Regions from separate parts of the Janthinobacterium sp. DSP2-3-3 genome, predicted to be linked through region 3. Evidence: predicted binding sites of a transcription regulator. Region 3 holds the regulator's gene; each other region holds the start of a gene.
The links. The regulator FNR, encoded in region 3, switches genes on or off when oxygen is low (the NO sensors DNR and NnrR bind a similar motif). The targets are predictions, from matches to a motif close to TTGATNNNNATCAA.

Region 1 (4,653 bases), on a different contig from region 3:
CGCCCCGGTGCATAGTGCTCTTGCAGCAGCTCGCGGCTCAGGCGAAGGGCGCTGGACGCCATGGTGCCGCCTATGCCATTGACCTGGAAAAATTCGGCTTCGGAAAATTCCCAGGCGCGCGTCGTATGGGCGATGAAGCGCGTTTCCACGCGCGCATACCTGCGCCGCAAGCCCTGCAAGGCAAAGAAAAAGAAGGATTTGGCCAACTTGCGCTCGGCTTGCGCCATGCTGGCCGACACGTCCAGCACGAAAAAAACGACGGCATTCGTGCTGGGCCGGGGCTGTGGCAGCACCTGGCGGTAACGCAAGTCATCATTGGTGAAGGGCACGGGCTGCGTTTGCACCGCGCGCCGCTTGATCGCTTCCTTGACGGTGCGGCGTCGGTCCAGGCGCGAACGGGCGCCATGCCGATCCAGGCCGCTGCGTACCAGCCGCACGTCGTCGATCACGCCCAGGTGACGCGGCTTCAGGTGTGGCAAGTCGAAGGCTTCCCATAGCCAGTCGATTATGTCGTCGATGGGAAACTCCAGCAGCAGGCGCACCGCCCCCTCGCCATCGCCGCCTGGCGCCCCGGCCTCGCCCGTGGCGGCGGGGCGCGCCGCGCGCAGAAGATCTCCGGGCCGGCCTTCACCCTGGCCTGCCCCCACGCTGTTGCGCGCGGGCGCCAGGCGAAAACGTGCATGTTCGAGCAGGTGCATGGGGACGCGCACCGTGCGCTGCTGGGGGCCGCCGATCAGGTCAGGCATGGCGATCAGCTCGGGTAAGTGCGCCTGTACGGCTTCGCGCACTATCTGGTTGTGGCGCAGCCAGTCGCGCGCGCCGCGCGAGAACAGCGCGTACCAGGGCTGGGCCAGGGCAGACGCGGAGGAAGCCGGCGAGGTTGTGGCGGACATGGCTATTCCTGCGCCAGCAAGGTGGTGACGTAATTGAGCGCTTCGCGCGCGCTATGGACGTCATAGCCATATTCGTCGACCAGGCGCTGCTCGACGGCGGAAATCCTGGCCCGCACGTCGTCGTCGGGGCGCTTGGCCGAGTCAACCAGGCGCAGCACGTCGCGCCGCTGCTCGAACAGATATTGCTGGACGGCATCATGCAATTGCGCATGGCTGGCCAGGCCAAAGGCCTCGCCCCGCTTGAACGCGCTCATGGCCTTGCGCACCACTTCTTGCCGGAAGGACTGCTTGCCAGAGTCGCTGATGTGGATTTTTTCTTCCACGGCGCGCAGGAAGCGTTCGTCGGGGCGGCGTTCTTCGCTGGTGATGGGATCGCGGATCTGGCGGTTGTCCAGCATGGCTTCGACTTCATCGAGATATTTGCTTAGCAAGTCCTGTGCTTCTTGCTCGAACGACACGAACAGGGCCTTGTGCACGTCGGCTTTGACCCAGCGGTTATAGAAATCCTTGCGCGTGAGCACCAGGTAATCGACCCACTGACGCTTGCGCCGCGGTTCGATGCGCGCATCGTTTTCGATGCCATCCTTCAGGGCCAGCAGCACGTCCATGGTGGAGAGGCTGTTGCGCTGGGCGGAAATGATGGCGTGCGACAGGGCATTGATGACGAAACGGGGCGACACGCCCGACAAGCCTTCGTCGGGCGACTTGTCGCGCTCGCGCAAGCGGCGGATGTCGGCATGCTGCAAGTCGCCGACGTCTTCGTCTGCAACCACGCGCAGTTTCTTGACCAGCTCGGCTTCCTTGTCCTCGCCCTCGGGCAAGCGGCTGAGGATGGCGAACACGGCCGCCGCATGCAGCACGTGCGGATCGAGATGCACGTCGCGAAAGGCGGGCGCGGCAGCCAGGATCAGCTTGCGGTAGATGCGCGCTTCTTCGCGGTAATTGAGCGTATACGGCACTTGTACGATGACCATGCGGTCGAGCAGCGCCTCGTTCTCGCTTTCTTGCAGGAATTTGCGAAATTCGGCCAGATTCGTGTGCGCGAGGATGGTTTCATCGAGGTAGATCAAGGGAAAACGTGACACCTTGACATTTTTTTCCTGCGTTAACGTCAGCAGCAGGTACAGGAATTCACGCTTGACCTTGAGGATCTCAATCATTTCCAGCATGCCGCGGCTGGCCGCATACACGGCGCCGGACCACGACCACGCGCGCGGATCGCCTTCATCACCGTACTGCGCCACTTTCGACAGGTCGACGGAACCCACAAGATCGGCCAGGTCGGCCGTGGTAGGGTCGTGCGGCGCATACGTGCCGATGCCGCAGCGGCCCGCCTCGGACAGGTGGATGCGCTCGACGGGCATGCGCAGGAAGTCGCCCGCGTACTGTTCTTCCAGGCGGGCGCGACAATGAGGGCACAGTTCGCCATGCAGCTCGGCATCATAGCTGGCGCGAAAGTCGGCGCGCATGCTGTGCGGCACCAGGTGCAGCGGCGATTCGTGCACGGGACAGCCGGCGATGCCGTACAGCGCGCCTTCGCTGCTGTGGCTGTATTCCTCCAGCCCACGCTTGAGCAGGATCACCAGGGTCGATTTGCCGCCCGATGGCGGGCCCAGCAACAGCAACATGCGCCGGCCCACCTCGGAGCCAGCGGCGGCCGCCTTGAAGTAGGCGGCGACCCGGTCGATCGCCTCGTCGATGCCGAACAGCTCGTCGTCGAACAGGCGGCAGCGGAAGCGTCCGCTGTCATCGGTCCGGCCGTTCCCGCGCATCATGTCCCACAGGTACTGGTGCGCGCTGCGCGTCAGCAGGGCCGCGCGGCCGGGCAGGATTTGTTCGATGAAGTCGGCAAAACTGCCGCGCCAGGGGCTGATGCGGTGTTTTTCCGCCCAGGCCGCCATGCCGTGCATAAAACCGGCATGCTGGCCCGCGGCGCTACCGGCGTCTCTTGTGTTGTCGCCCGCTGACGCCGCTGCCGCAGGCGCGTCGTCGTCGGATTGGCGTGTCATACCAGGGCTCGTCATTGTTTCCCCATCCATACCGTTGCTGGCGTTGCTAACCGTGCTGCCGTGGAACAGGCCTAGTTCCAGCCTGTTGGCCCAGTATACGGCGGCGCCTCTGCCCGCACGCCTGATCTCGCTCAACCTTGACGAGGGAACTATTTTTGCCCCCGTTGGCGCCCGTTGGCGCAGGGCGGCCACGCACCTGCGCAGTTCAATCCAGATCAATACCGGCCGGCGCGGCCCGTCCACACTGATGGTTCGCAACGACCCACGAGGAGAACATGATGATAGGCAACGAGAACGGTTTCAGCGCCCCACCGGGCAGCAACGGCAGGGGACAAAGCGCGGATGATGAAGAGGCCATCGGCCAATTTTCCGTCCCCGGCGAAGACGACACTACGATCGAGAGCGCATCCGTCTCGGACGTGCCCGATGCCTTGAGCGGCGTCAGCATGGAATTGCTGGAAATCAAGCGCAGCATCGAAGACGGCATGCGCCAGTCCATTTCCCAGGCGGGCGGCGTGCGCGCCACCGATGCCTTCAGCGACGGCGGCAATATCCAGGGCGTGTCCATCGGCCTGGGCGAGGGCGCCAGCGACAGCTCGTCTGGCGAGCCGGGCTTGCCAGCGCTGACCCTGTATGTGGCCGAACCCACTTCCGTCGACCGCGCCAAGGCCGCCATCGTGGGGGCCATGGGCGTGCGCGCCGTGGCCAGCGACAGGGTGCCCGTCAACATCGTCGTTACGGGCGTGATCGACGCGCAGCCGCACCGTTTCCGCTTGCGTCCGGCGCCGGGCGGCGTCTCGGTCGGACATTTCCGCATCACGGCCGGCACCATCGGCTGCCTGGCCGTGGGACGCAGCGCACCGCGCAACGGCCGCTTGATGATTCTTAGCAATAATCACGTGCTGGCCAATTCCAACGGCGGCGTGTTCAACGACTGCATCGTGCAGCCGGGCCCCATCGACGGTGGCCGCTGCCCGCAAGACCAGGTGGCCGTGCTCGAGCGTTTTGTGCCCATCAATTTCAGCGGCGGCGTCAATTTTGTCGATTGCGCCACTGGCTGGGCCTGGCCAGACCGCGTGCGTCCCGAACTCGTCTACCTGAGCGGCGGCGTGCCGGCCTATTTCCGCATCAGCAATGCGCTGGTGGCGCCCGCGCTGGGCATGATGGTCGGCAAATCCGGACGCACGACGCAATTGACGCAGGGCCGCATCACGGGGCTGGGCGCCACCATCAACGTCAATTATGGCGGCGGCAGGATCGCGCTGTTCCAGGACCAGATCGCCATTACGGGCGTCAGCGGGGCATTCAGCGCGGGCGGCGACTCCGGCTCATCCATCTGGACCTGGAACCAGCAGCGCAATCCCGTCGGTCTGCTGTTTGCCGGCGGCGGCAATATCACCTTTGCCAACCAGATGCGGCGCGTGGTGGTGGCGCTCGACATCAATTTGTACACCTGAGTGCTGACGTAGCCAACGGCCGCAGAAAACGGCGCGGCGGCGTGATGCTTCCTTGCACTGCGCCGCCTTTTGCACGATGATGATAGGGTCAGGCGTGGCTGCCATGCATGGCTTGGCGGGCAAGAGGCGCTGCCGTGTCTCCTTGTTCCACGCGTGCCATGGGCAGCATCAGGAGGATGTGTCATGTCAAACAGTAAATTTGTATCAGCGCCATACGCCGTCTTCGAGGATGCGGCCATGCCGTATTTGCCAGACGAGACCGTTGGCTACGCTCATGCCGCACCGCCGCCTGGC
Region 2 (4,653 bases), on a different contig from region 3:
TCGCCGGGGTTGGCGAAGCTGACGCGGAAGTGGCTCATGGCGCTGCCGCCATGGTCGGCCACGGTTACGGCATCGAAGGGCAAGTCGATAGTCGTTCCCGACGCGGTCAAGACCCGCAGGGTGTACGCCTGACCGCTGCCGCTGGCCGCTGCGCCCACACGCGTGGACGAGGCAACGGCCGGGCGCAATGCCACGCCAGTCGGCGTGATGCGGCCGGAAATGGTCAGATAGCCATTCTCGGCCACGGACATGCTGGCGGCCAACACATTGCTACCCGTCACCTGCGTGCTGCGTTTTTCCAGGAATTGCTGCACCCGCGCATAGCTATAGTCGGAGAACCAGGCACCGCTGCAATAGCTCATCACGTCCTTCATCGGCGTGCTGCCATAGACTGCCTTGCTCAGTTGGCCGATATTGCCTGCGTAGTTGCTGTTGTACAGCGGTTGCGGGCCCAGATTGCCATCCGCATATGGGTAGTCGGCAGCGGCGCCAGCCGGGCCGCCGCAGGCAACGTGCTGCAGCGAGTGGTTGTGGCCCAGCTCATGCACGAGCGTGGTCAGCCATTCCGGCCATTGATTGCCGAAGGGATCGACCGATGCGATGCTGTTGAACCTGGCATCCAGGCCGATGGCCGACGTGAAGTCGTTGCCGCTGCTGCGCTGGTTGATGTAGGCCAGGCCGGCGGCGCGGGTGGAAGACATCCGCGGCACGAAACCATAATAATAGGCGCCGCTGTCTTCCAGCGCGCGCTTGCTTTCCAGTTTGCCCAGGGTATCGCTCCACCAGCTGTCGGCCGTGCTGCTGCCCGGCATGCTCAGCGCAGCGCGCGTCGTGATGCTGATATTTTCCGTCGCATACGGATACACGCGCAGCAGCGCAGCACGGATCACCTCGGCGTCAGGCAGTTGCGCCACGCCATCGTCGGTGCTCAAGGGCACGAGCACCAAGCGGATTTTGGCCAGGCTGGCCACCACGGGCGCAGCTTCCTGGCTCACTTGCACGCCGTCATTGCCAACGGCCGTCACGCGCACGCGCACGCCGGGCAAGATCCAGCCGGCAGGCAGGACGGCACTGAAATTGCCGTTGAAACTGTCATCGTTCTTTTGCGTTGGCAAGACCGATGGGCCGCTCATGCTGATGCTGCCCAGGTTGCTGCCATTCGCGGCAGTCGCATTCAAGGTGACTGCCGGGCTGGCCTGGCCCGCTTGCGTGGCCAGCACGGACACGCGCACGGCGGCCGGCTTGCCGCGCGTCAGGCGCAAGGCCGTATTGCTGGCGTTCAAGTTCAGTACCTGCGCGAAATCAATGCTGCCCAGGGTAAACGCCGACACCGTGCCTGCATTGACGGCAATGCGCGCAGCGGCTGACAGCATCACATCGCCCGTTGCCGAGCTTGGTGCAGACAACAGCAGTTGGCTGGCACTGGCGCTGACGATGACGGCTGGCGTATTGCCCACCGAGGCCGAGCTGACCTGGTCAAGATTGCTGCCCTGCACCGTCACCGACAAGGTCCCGCCACTGATGGCCGACGTGATCGACGTCACTGCCACGCTCGCCAAGACCTTGTACGTATCGCTGCTGATGACATCGTTGTACGGACCGCGCACCGTCAGCGCTCCTGTTGCCGCCCCCAGGGGCACCACCACGGTCACGCTGCCGGCCGTCTGGCTTTGCGGTGTCGCCGCCGCGCCATTGCCAAACTGCACCGCCGTCACGGCGCCCATGCCACCGCCCGCGATCGTCACGCTGGAACCGGCGCCGCCCGTCAATGGCGTGATGCTGCCCACGCTCAATGGCAGGTACACATTGAGGTTATAGCTGGTGGCCGCCGTGCCGCTGGCGCTGACCAGGCTCAAGGCACCCGACACGGGCACGCCTGGCATGGCCAGAGTCACGCTGGTCTCGCTGGCGGCGCTGGTGGCAAGCGTCACGCCGCCCACCTGGAAGGCCGTCACGCGGCTCAAATTGGTGCCCGTGACCACCAGGCTGCCACCCACGGCGACATTTGCCGCCGAGACGGCCGAGACGGCAGGAATTACGACGGGATTGCCCGAGGCGGTCGCTACTACCGTATCACCACCGCCCCCGCCGCCGCCGCAAGCGGACAGGCCCAGCATGAGAAACAATCCAACAAGCACATGGTTTTTCATGGCTGGCATCCATACTGATACAGCGCGATGCCGGGGAGGATAGGAGAGGAATGTGACATATCGGTGACTTTTGGTGAGAATTTAATTGCGAGGAACCAACATTATGGGTTATTTCGATTCCATAAGACAACTATTAATGCTTTTGATTTAATTGGTTTTGATAATAGTTAAAATATCTACCTGGCAAACTTTATTTTCAGCAATACGTGTCTCATTCTGCATTGCCTTACACCCCAATTATTTTCCTTTGCAGCTATTGCCATTCCATTCATGAAAAATAATGGGAGCGGATTCAAATAATGTGGAAATTTTTCCACAGCATAGAGCACATACCTTCCTGCTAACCTTGGCGGAAAAATTAACATTTTGAATAAGATTTTCAGGCCTGGCATTTTCAGCTGCGGCCGCGATGATGCCACCGTAGCGCCAGCCGTGGCGCCGTTGTGTTGCTCGAACCACGGCAGACTGGCCTGCCACCGCTTTTGCTTAAAACCAAAGCAGCCTGATGCCGTATAATTTTAGACCCGGTGAAATCAGGCGATTGCCACCTTCTGCCTGCCCTACCCGGCTGGCACTCTCCGTCAGCTGATCCTGCTGGCCCGCATCCGCCTCGTAAAGTCTTGTCGCCGCGCCGCCGCCCGTTTGCCTATTGAAAGCATGAAATGAACGATACCGTGATCCCCGCCATGTCCCCGACCGAAGCCACCTTGCGCGCCATTCTGGCGCAGCGGATCATGATCCTCGACGGCGCGATGGGCACGATCATTCAGCAGTACAAGCTCGACGAAGAAGCGTACCGTGGCGGCCCCGCTGGCCGCTTCATCGATTTCGCCGCACCGGTCAACAGTGGCGCGCGTGAACTGTTCGTCAAAGGCAATAATGAGCTGTTGACCCTGACGCAGCCGCACATCATCCAGGAAATCCACGAGCGCTACCTGGCGGCGGGCGCCGACCTGATCGAAACGAATACTTTTGGCGCCACGACCATCGCGCAAGATGATTACCACATGGCCCACCTGGCCTATGAAATGAATGTCCAGGCGGCCAAACTGGCACGCGCCGCCTGCGATAAATATTCCACCCCGGACAAGCCGCGCTTCGTCGCCGGCGCCCTGGGCCCCACGCCGAAGACGGCATCGATCTCGCCCGACGTGAACGATCCGGCCGCGCGCAACGTCAGTTTCGACCAGCTGGTGGCCGCCTATCTGCAGCAGACGCAGGGCTTGGTGGAAGGCGGCGCCGACGTGCTGCTGGTGGAAACCATTTTCGACACCTTGAACTGCAAGGCGGCCCTGTTCGCCATCGATCTGTTCTACGAGCAAAACCCGACCGTCGTGCGCTTGCCTTTGATGATTTCCGGCACCGTCACGGACGCCTCGGGCCGCATTTTGTCGGGCCAGACCGTGCCCGCCTTCTGGAATTCCGTGCGCCACGCAAAACCGCTGACCATCGGCCTGAACTGCGCGCTGGGCGCCGCCCTGATGCGCCCGTACGCGGAAGAGCTGGCCAAGATCGCCGACACCTTCGTCTGCATCTACCCGAACGCGGGCTTGCCCAACCCCATGAGCGACACGGGTTTCGACGAGTTGCCAGCCGACACGTCCGCCCTGCTACGCGAATTTGCCGACGCGGGCTTTTTGAACATGGCGGGCGGTTGCTGCGGCACCACGCCCGAACATATCGCCGCCATCGGCGAGTTGCTGTCGAAAAATACCCCGCGCACGGTGCCAGCGCCGTCGCACGACCTGCGCCTGGCCGGCCTGGAACCGTTTGTCGTCAATGACGAGTCGCTGTTCGTCAACGTGGGTGAGCGCACCAACGTCACGGGCTCAAAGGCGTTCGCGCGCATGATTCTCAACGAGCAATACGACGAAGCCCTATCCGTGGCGCGCCAGCAAGTGGAAAACGGCGCGCAAGTGATCGACATCAACATGGACGAGGCGATGCTCGACTCGCTGGCGGCCATGACGCGCTTTTTGAACCTGATCGCCTCGGAACCCGATATTTCCCGCGTCCCCATCATGGTCGACTCGTCGAAATGGTCGGTCATCGAAGCGGGCTTGAAATGCGTGCAGGGCAAGGCCATCGTCAACTCCATCTCGATGAAGGAAGGCGAAGAGGAATTCCTGCGCCAGGCCAAGCTGTGCCGCCGCTATGGCGCCGCCGTGATCGTCATGGCCTTCGATGAAAAAGGGCAAGCCGACACCTTCGAGCGCAAGATCGAGATTTGCGCCCGCGCATATCACTTGTTGATCGATGCGCTGGACTTCCCGCCGGAAGACATCATTTTCGACCCGAACATCTTTGCCGTCGCCACCGGCATCGAAGAGCACAACAACTACGCCGTCGACTTCATCAACGCCACGCGCTGGATCAAGGAAAACTTGCCGTACGCGAAGATTTCGGGCGGCGTGTCGAACGTATCGTTCAGCTTCCGCGGCAACGACCCGGCCCGCGAAGCCATCCATACCGTCTTCCTGTACCACGCCATCAAGGCCGGCAT
Region 3 (4,653 bases):
GTGATCGGCTTCATCAGCACGACATCGGCCTCGGCGGCGCTGGAGATTTCCTCCAGGTGGTTGCGCGCGAAGGCGTTGACCATGACCACGATGGGCTGGCGTTGGCCGATGGCCGCCTGGCGAATGGCCTTGGCCGTGGCCAGGCCGTCCATGACGGGCATGTGCCAGTCTGCCAGCACCACGTCGTAGGGCTGCTGCTGCGCCAGGCGTTCGCGGTACAGTTCGATGGCGGCAAAGCCGGAGTCCACTTCGTCGGCCAGCCAGCCCCACGCCTCGATCAGCTTGACGATCAGTTCGCGCGTGGTGCGGTTATCGTCGGCCACCAGCAGGCGCAGCTGGCCCAAGGCCGGCGTGCGCCGCGTTTCAGCCGGCTGCGCCAGCATGTCGAACGGCACGCTGAACCAGAAGCGGCTGCCCTTGCCTTCGCTGCTGGCGACGGCGATGTCGCCGCCCATCATGTGGATCAGCTGCTTGCTGATGGCCAGGCCCAGGCCCGTGCCGCCGAAGCGCCGCGTGATGCTCTGGTCGCCCTGTGAAAACGCGGAAAACAGCTGCTGTTGCTGCAGCTCCGTCATGCCGATGCCCGTGTCGCGCACTTCGAAGCGCAGCCAGGCGCGCCCGTTTTCGCTCTCGGCCAGACTGACGGCCACCACCACTTCGCCGCTCTCGGTGAACTTGATGGCATTGCCGGCCAGGTTGACGAGAATCTGCTGCAGGCGCTGGGCGTCGCCCACAAGGCGCCGCGGCACGTCGGGTTCGACGGCGATGGCCAGTTCCAGCTCCTTTTCGCCCGCATTCATGGTCATCGTCGTGGCCAGGGTATTCATGACTTCGTCGAGATCGAATTCGACGGGCGACAATTCCATGCGGCGCGCCTCGATCTTCGAATAATCGAGCACGTCGTTGAGGATGCCCAGCAGCGACTGGCCCGCTACGCGCACCATGGTCAGATACTTGCGCTGTTCCGTATCGAGCTTGGTATTGCCCAGCAAGTACACCATGCCCAGCACGGCATTCAGGGGCGTGCGGATTTCATGGCTCATGTTGGCCACGAAATCGCTCTTCGCGCGGTTGGCCGCCTCGGCCCGGTCACGCTCCTGTTCCAGCTCTGCCGCGCGCGATTCGAGCTCCTGCTGCAGGCGGTCGCGTTCGCTCATCAGGCCGTTGAACGCTTCCGTCAGTTCGCCGATCTCGTCGCGCTGCTGCACCGGCACGGGAGTGAAGCGGTTGCCGCTGGTGCGCAGGGCCAGCAGGGTGTCGCGCAGGCGTACCAGCGGCGACAGCAGGCGCACGGTGACCCAGCCCAGAACAAAAGCAGCCAGCAGCGAAGCGAGGATGCTCCACAGTACCAGCCGGTACAGTACGCCATCGAAGGGTTCGAAGGCATCCTCGACGGGCAGCGAGGCACCCAGCAGCCAGTTCACGGATTTCAGGCGCTTGAAGCTGTTGACGGCCGTGATGCCGCGGTTGTTGGTGCTGACCATGCTGCCTTCGCCATCTTCCTTCAGCAACTGCGTGGTCGTCAGGTTGGCGTTCGGCTGGCGCGGCTGCAGCAAACGGCTGGTGTCGGGATGCAGCACGTAGCGCGGCACGGCGCCGCGCGTGAGGATGAAGTAATAGCCGCTCTTGCTGATCTTTTCCGAGCGCAGGCGTCCCAGCAGGTTATCCTTGTACAGGCGCAGCACGCCAATCACCACGCCGGCCACCTGGCCATCGGCGGTGAGCACGGGCGCCACCATCTGCACGATGGGCATGCCGCTTGATTTGCCCAGCATCGGCTCGGTGATCATGGGCTGGCGCGTGCGCACGACGGTCTGGAAATATTCGCGCTCGCCGACGTTGATGCCGGCGCGTCCCGCGACCCGCGGCATGTCGGCCACGATGGCGCCTTGCGCATCGAGCACCAGCACGTCGTCGAACAGCACCAGCATCGCGCGGCGCGCATAGTATTCGCGCAATTGGGCGGGCTGGGCGATCAATTCCGGCGGCTGCTGCCTGGCCGTCAGCGCGACGATCTGCAGCAGCATGCCCAGCTTGTCGTCGAGCTCGGCAGCGGTGCGGGTAATCAGGGCCGATTGCTGGCTCAGCAGCACTTTGGTGAAGTCGGCGCGCATGTGCTGCACCTGGATCATGGTGACCAGCGCGATCATGGCGATCGAGGTCAGGCTGGTGGCTAGCGCGACTTTTGCTTTAATGCCGAGAGGCTTCATGATTTCCTTTTCAGTACCGGGCGGCACAGGCGGCAGATAATGCTGTCAGGAATTTTCCTATCAATACCCGAGCTTGGCAAGCGGTGCGGCGCAAATTGCCCTCCCCGCATGGGCTTTTGACGATGTTGCCATATAATTAAAGTCAGAACGTCGTTTATTCAGCGCAATTGCGGTGAAATTGGCACACGGCAACCGTGTATGCAGTAAACTTGTTATTGCATTTTCTAAAAGGTATCAACATGACTGAAGCGCTACTCACTCCCACCTTGCCCATAGTGAACGTGGAAGCGTTGCGTGCGCGATGCTCGACCTGCAGCATGCATCAATTGTGCCTGCCGATGGGCCTCGATGTGGGCGATATGGACAGGCTGGACCAGATCATCGGCCGCCGCCGCAAGATCGTGCGCGGCGCCTCGCTGTTCCGCATCGGCGACTCGTTCCAGAACCTGTATGCGATCCGCCTGGGGCACTTCAAGACGTACCAGATCAATCCGGGTGGCGAAGAGCAGGTGACGGGTTTCCAGATGGCCGGCGAACTGCTGGGCATGGACGCCATCAGCGCCGACCGCCACCACTGTAATGCCGTGGCGCTGGAAGACAGCGAAGTCTGTGAAATACCGTTTTCCAGCCTGGAACAATTGCTGGGCAATATGCCGACCCTGTTGCGCCATTTCCACCGCATGATGAGCCAGGAAATCACGCGCGAGCAAAGCGTGATGCTGTTGCTGGGCAATATGCAGGCGACGCAGCGTTTTGCCGCCTTTATCGTCAACCTGGCCTCACGCTATGAAGCGCGCGGCTATTCGGCCAGCAAATTTCAGTTGCGCATGTCGCGCGAGGAAATTGGCAATTACCTGGGGCTGACCATCGAGAGCGTCAGCCGTCTGCTGTCGAAGTTCAAGAAGGAAGGCTGGCTGCGCGTCTCGAATCGCGAAATTGAAATCTTGCAGCCCGCCAAGTTGAAAGCCATTACGGCTGGTACCGACGTCTGCAAGTAAGCTTTACAGCTCTGCGTCAGCATGCAGCGCGATGCTGCGCTGCAGGGGCCAGGTCCAGATGCCGGACAGGCGCCACTCGCGTTTATCGTTTTCCACCAGCACTTGCCAGCGGCTGCGCTCAAGCATCGGCAGCGCTACCGAGAAGTTGCCGGCCACATCGGGCTGCACCAGCAGCTTGATATCCTTTTCCGGCAAGGTCGCATGCGCCAGATGCAGCTGCAGCGGACCCTGGTAAGCCTTGCCGAAGCTGTGCACGGAACCACTGAGGCGCGCGTGCGCCACATCATAGGATAAGCTGGTATCCATCGCCAGGTTGCTGGCGATCGTGTCGCGCTTCAAATCCTGGTTGATTGCCTTGCCCTGCTTGTAATAGTCGCCCACCACCAGTGCATCGGGCTGCGTAAACGCGATATATCCCATGAAGCTGCCGACGACCACGGACAAGCCTGGGCCGATCATCAGCAGCCAAGGCCAGCGATGCTTGTACCACGGTGCAACGGGTGCTTGCAGCTTGAGACTGTCGGACATGATATTTCTCCTGTTTGATCAGCCAGTCCCCATGCGGGGACTGGCCTTCCTACATTAGCGCGGCACGATGAATACCGCGCTTTCACGTACATGCAGCGATGGGTCGTCCAGCGAGTGCAATTCGATCGCAATCTTGTTCGAGCCCTTTTCGCCGACCCCGTGCGGCACGCGCAGGCGGATCGGCCAGCCCAGCGTTTCCGTCGGCTGCAACATCACTTCTTCGCGCGTCAGCAAGGTCAGGCCCGGCAAGCCGGAGACGCTGATTTTAAAATGCTGGCTTTGCTCCGAGGTGTTCATGATCTGCAGGCGGTAGACGTTTTCGATCATGCCGTCTTCCACTTCGCGTCCCATCGAACCGCGGTCGCGGATCACGTCCATTTTCAGGGGCGTGCGCAAGGCCAGCGAAGTACACACGGCGATGATGATCAGGGCCAGGATGGAAGTGTAGATCAGCACGCGCGGACGCATGGCGCGCTGGCGTATCTGCTTCGAATTGAAGTTGTTTTCCATCGCATGGTCGGTACTGTAGCGTATCAGGCCCCGTGGCCGCTCGACTTTGTCCATCACGCTGTTGCAGGCATCGACGCAGGCGGCGCAACCGATGCATTCATACTGCAGGCCGTTACGGATATCGATGCCGGTCGGACACACCTGCACGCACAGGGTGCAGTCGATGCAATCGCCCAGCTTGTCGTTGTTGCCGGCCTTCTTGCTCATGGCGCCACGCGGTTCGCCGCGCTTGGTATCGTAGGTGATGATCAGCGTGTCCTGGTCGAACATGGCGCTCTGGAAGCGCGCGTAGGGGCACATGTATTTGCACACCTGCTCGCGCAGCCAGCCCGCGTTGCCGTAGGTTGCCAGGCTGTAGAACAAGACCCAGAACCATTCCCAGGGACCGAAATTCAAGGTGGTCACCG

Region 1: the regulator FNR is predicted to act here: its motif matches at 3,108-3,121, upstream of ACP7DE_RS05465 (serine protein kinase).
Region 2: the regulator FNR is predicted to act here: its motif matches at 2,308-2,321, upstream of ACP7DE_RS24980 (IPT/TIG domain-containing protein).

What each region holds. Positions count from the first base shown of each region.
Region 1 covers NZ_JAFCWA010000002.1:316,490-321,142, reverse strand. Annotated here, with positions in the region: gene ACP7DE_RS05470 (DUF444 family protein) at 1-893, opposite strand, end outside; gene ACP7DE_RS05465 (serine protein kinase) at 896-2,902, opposite strand; gene ACP7DE_RS05460 (hypothetical protein) at 3,178-4,359, shown strand; gene ACP7DE_RS05455 (hypothetical protein) at 4,543-4,653, shown strand, end outside.
Region 2 covers NZ_JAFCWA010000016.1:51,264-55,916, reverse strand. Annotated here, with positions in the region: gene ACP7DE_RS24980 (IPT/TIG domain-containing protein) at 1-2,150, opposite strand, end outside; gene metH (methionine synthase) at 2,813-4,653, shown strand, end outside.
Region 3 covers NZ_JAFCWA010000017.1:52,047-56,699, reverse strand. Annotated here, with positions in the region: gene ACP7DE_RS25555 (response regulator) at 1-2,210, opposite strand, end outside; gene fnr (fumarate/nitrate reduction transcriptional regulator Fnr) at 2,450-3,208, shown strand; gene ACP7DE_RS25545 (FixH family protein) at 3,212-3,736, opposite strand; gene ccoG (cytochrome c oxidase accessory protein CcoG) at 3,791-4,653, opposite strand, start outside.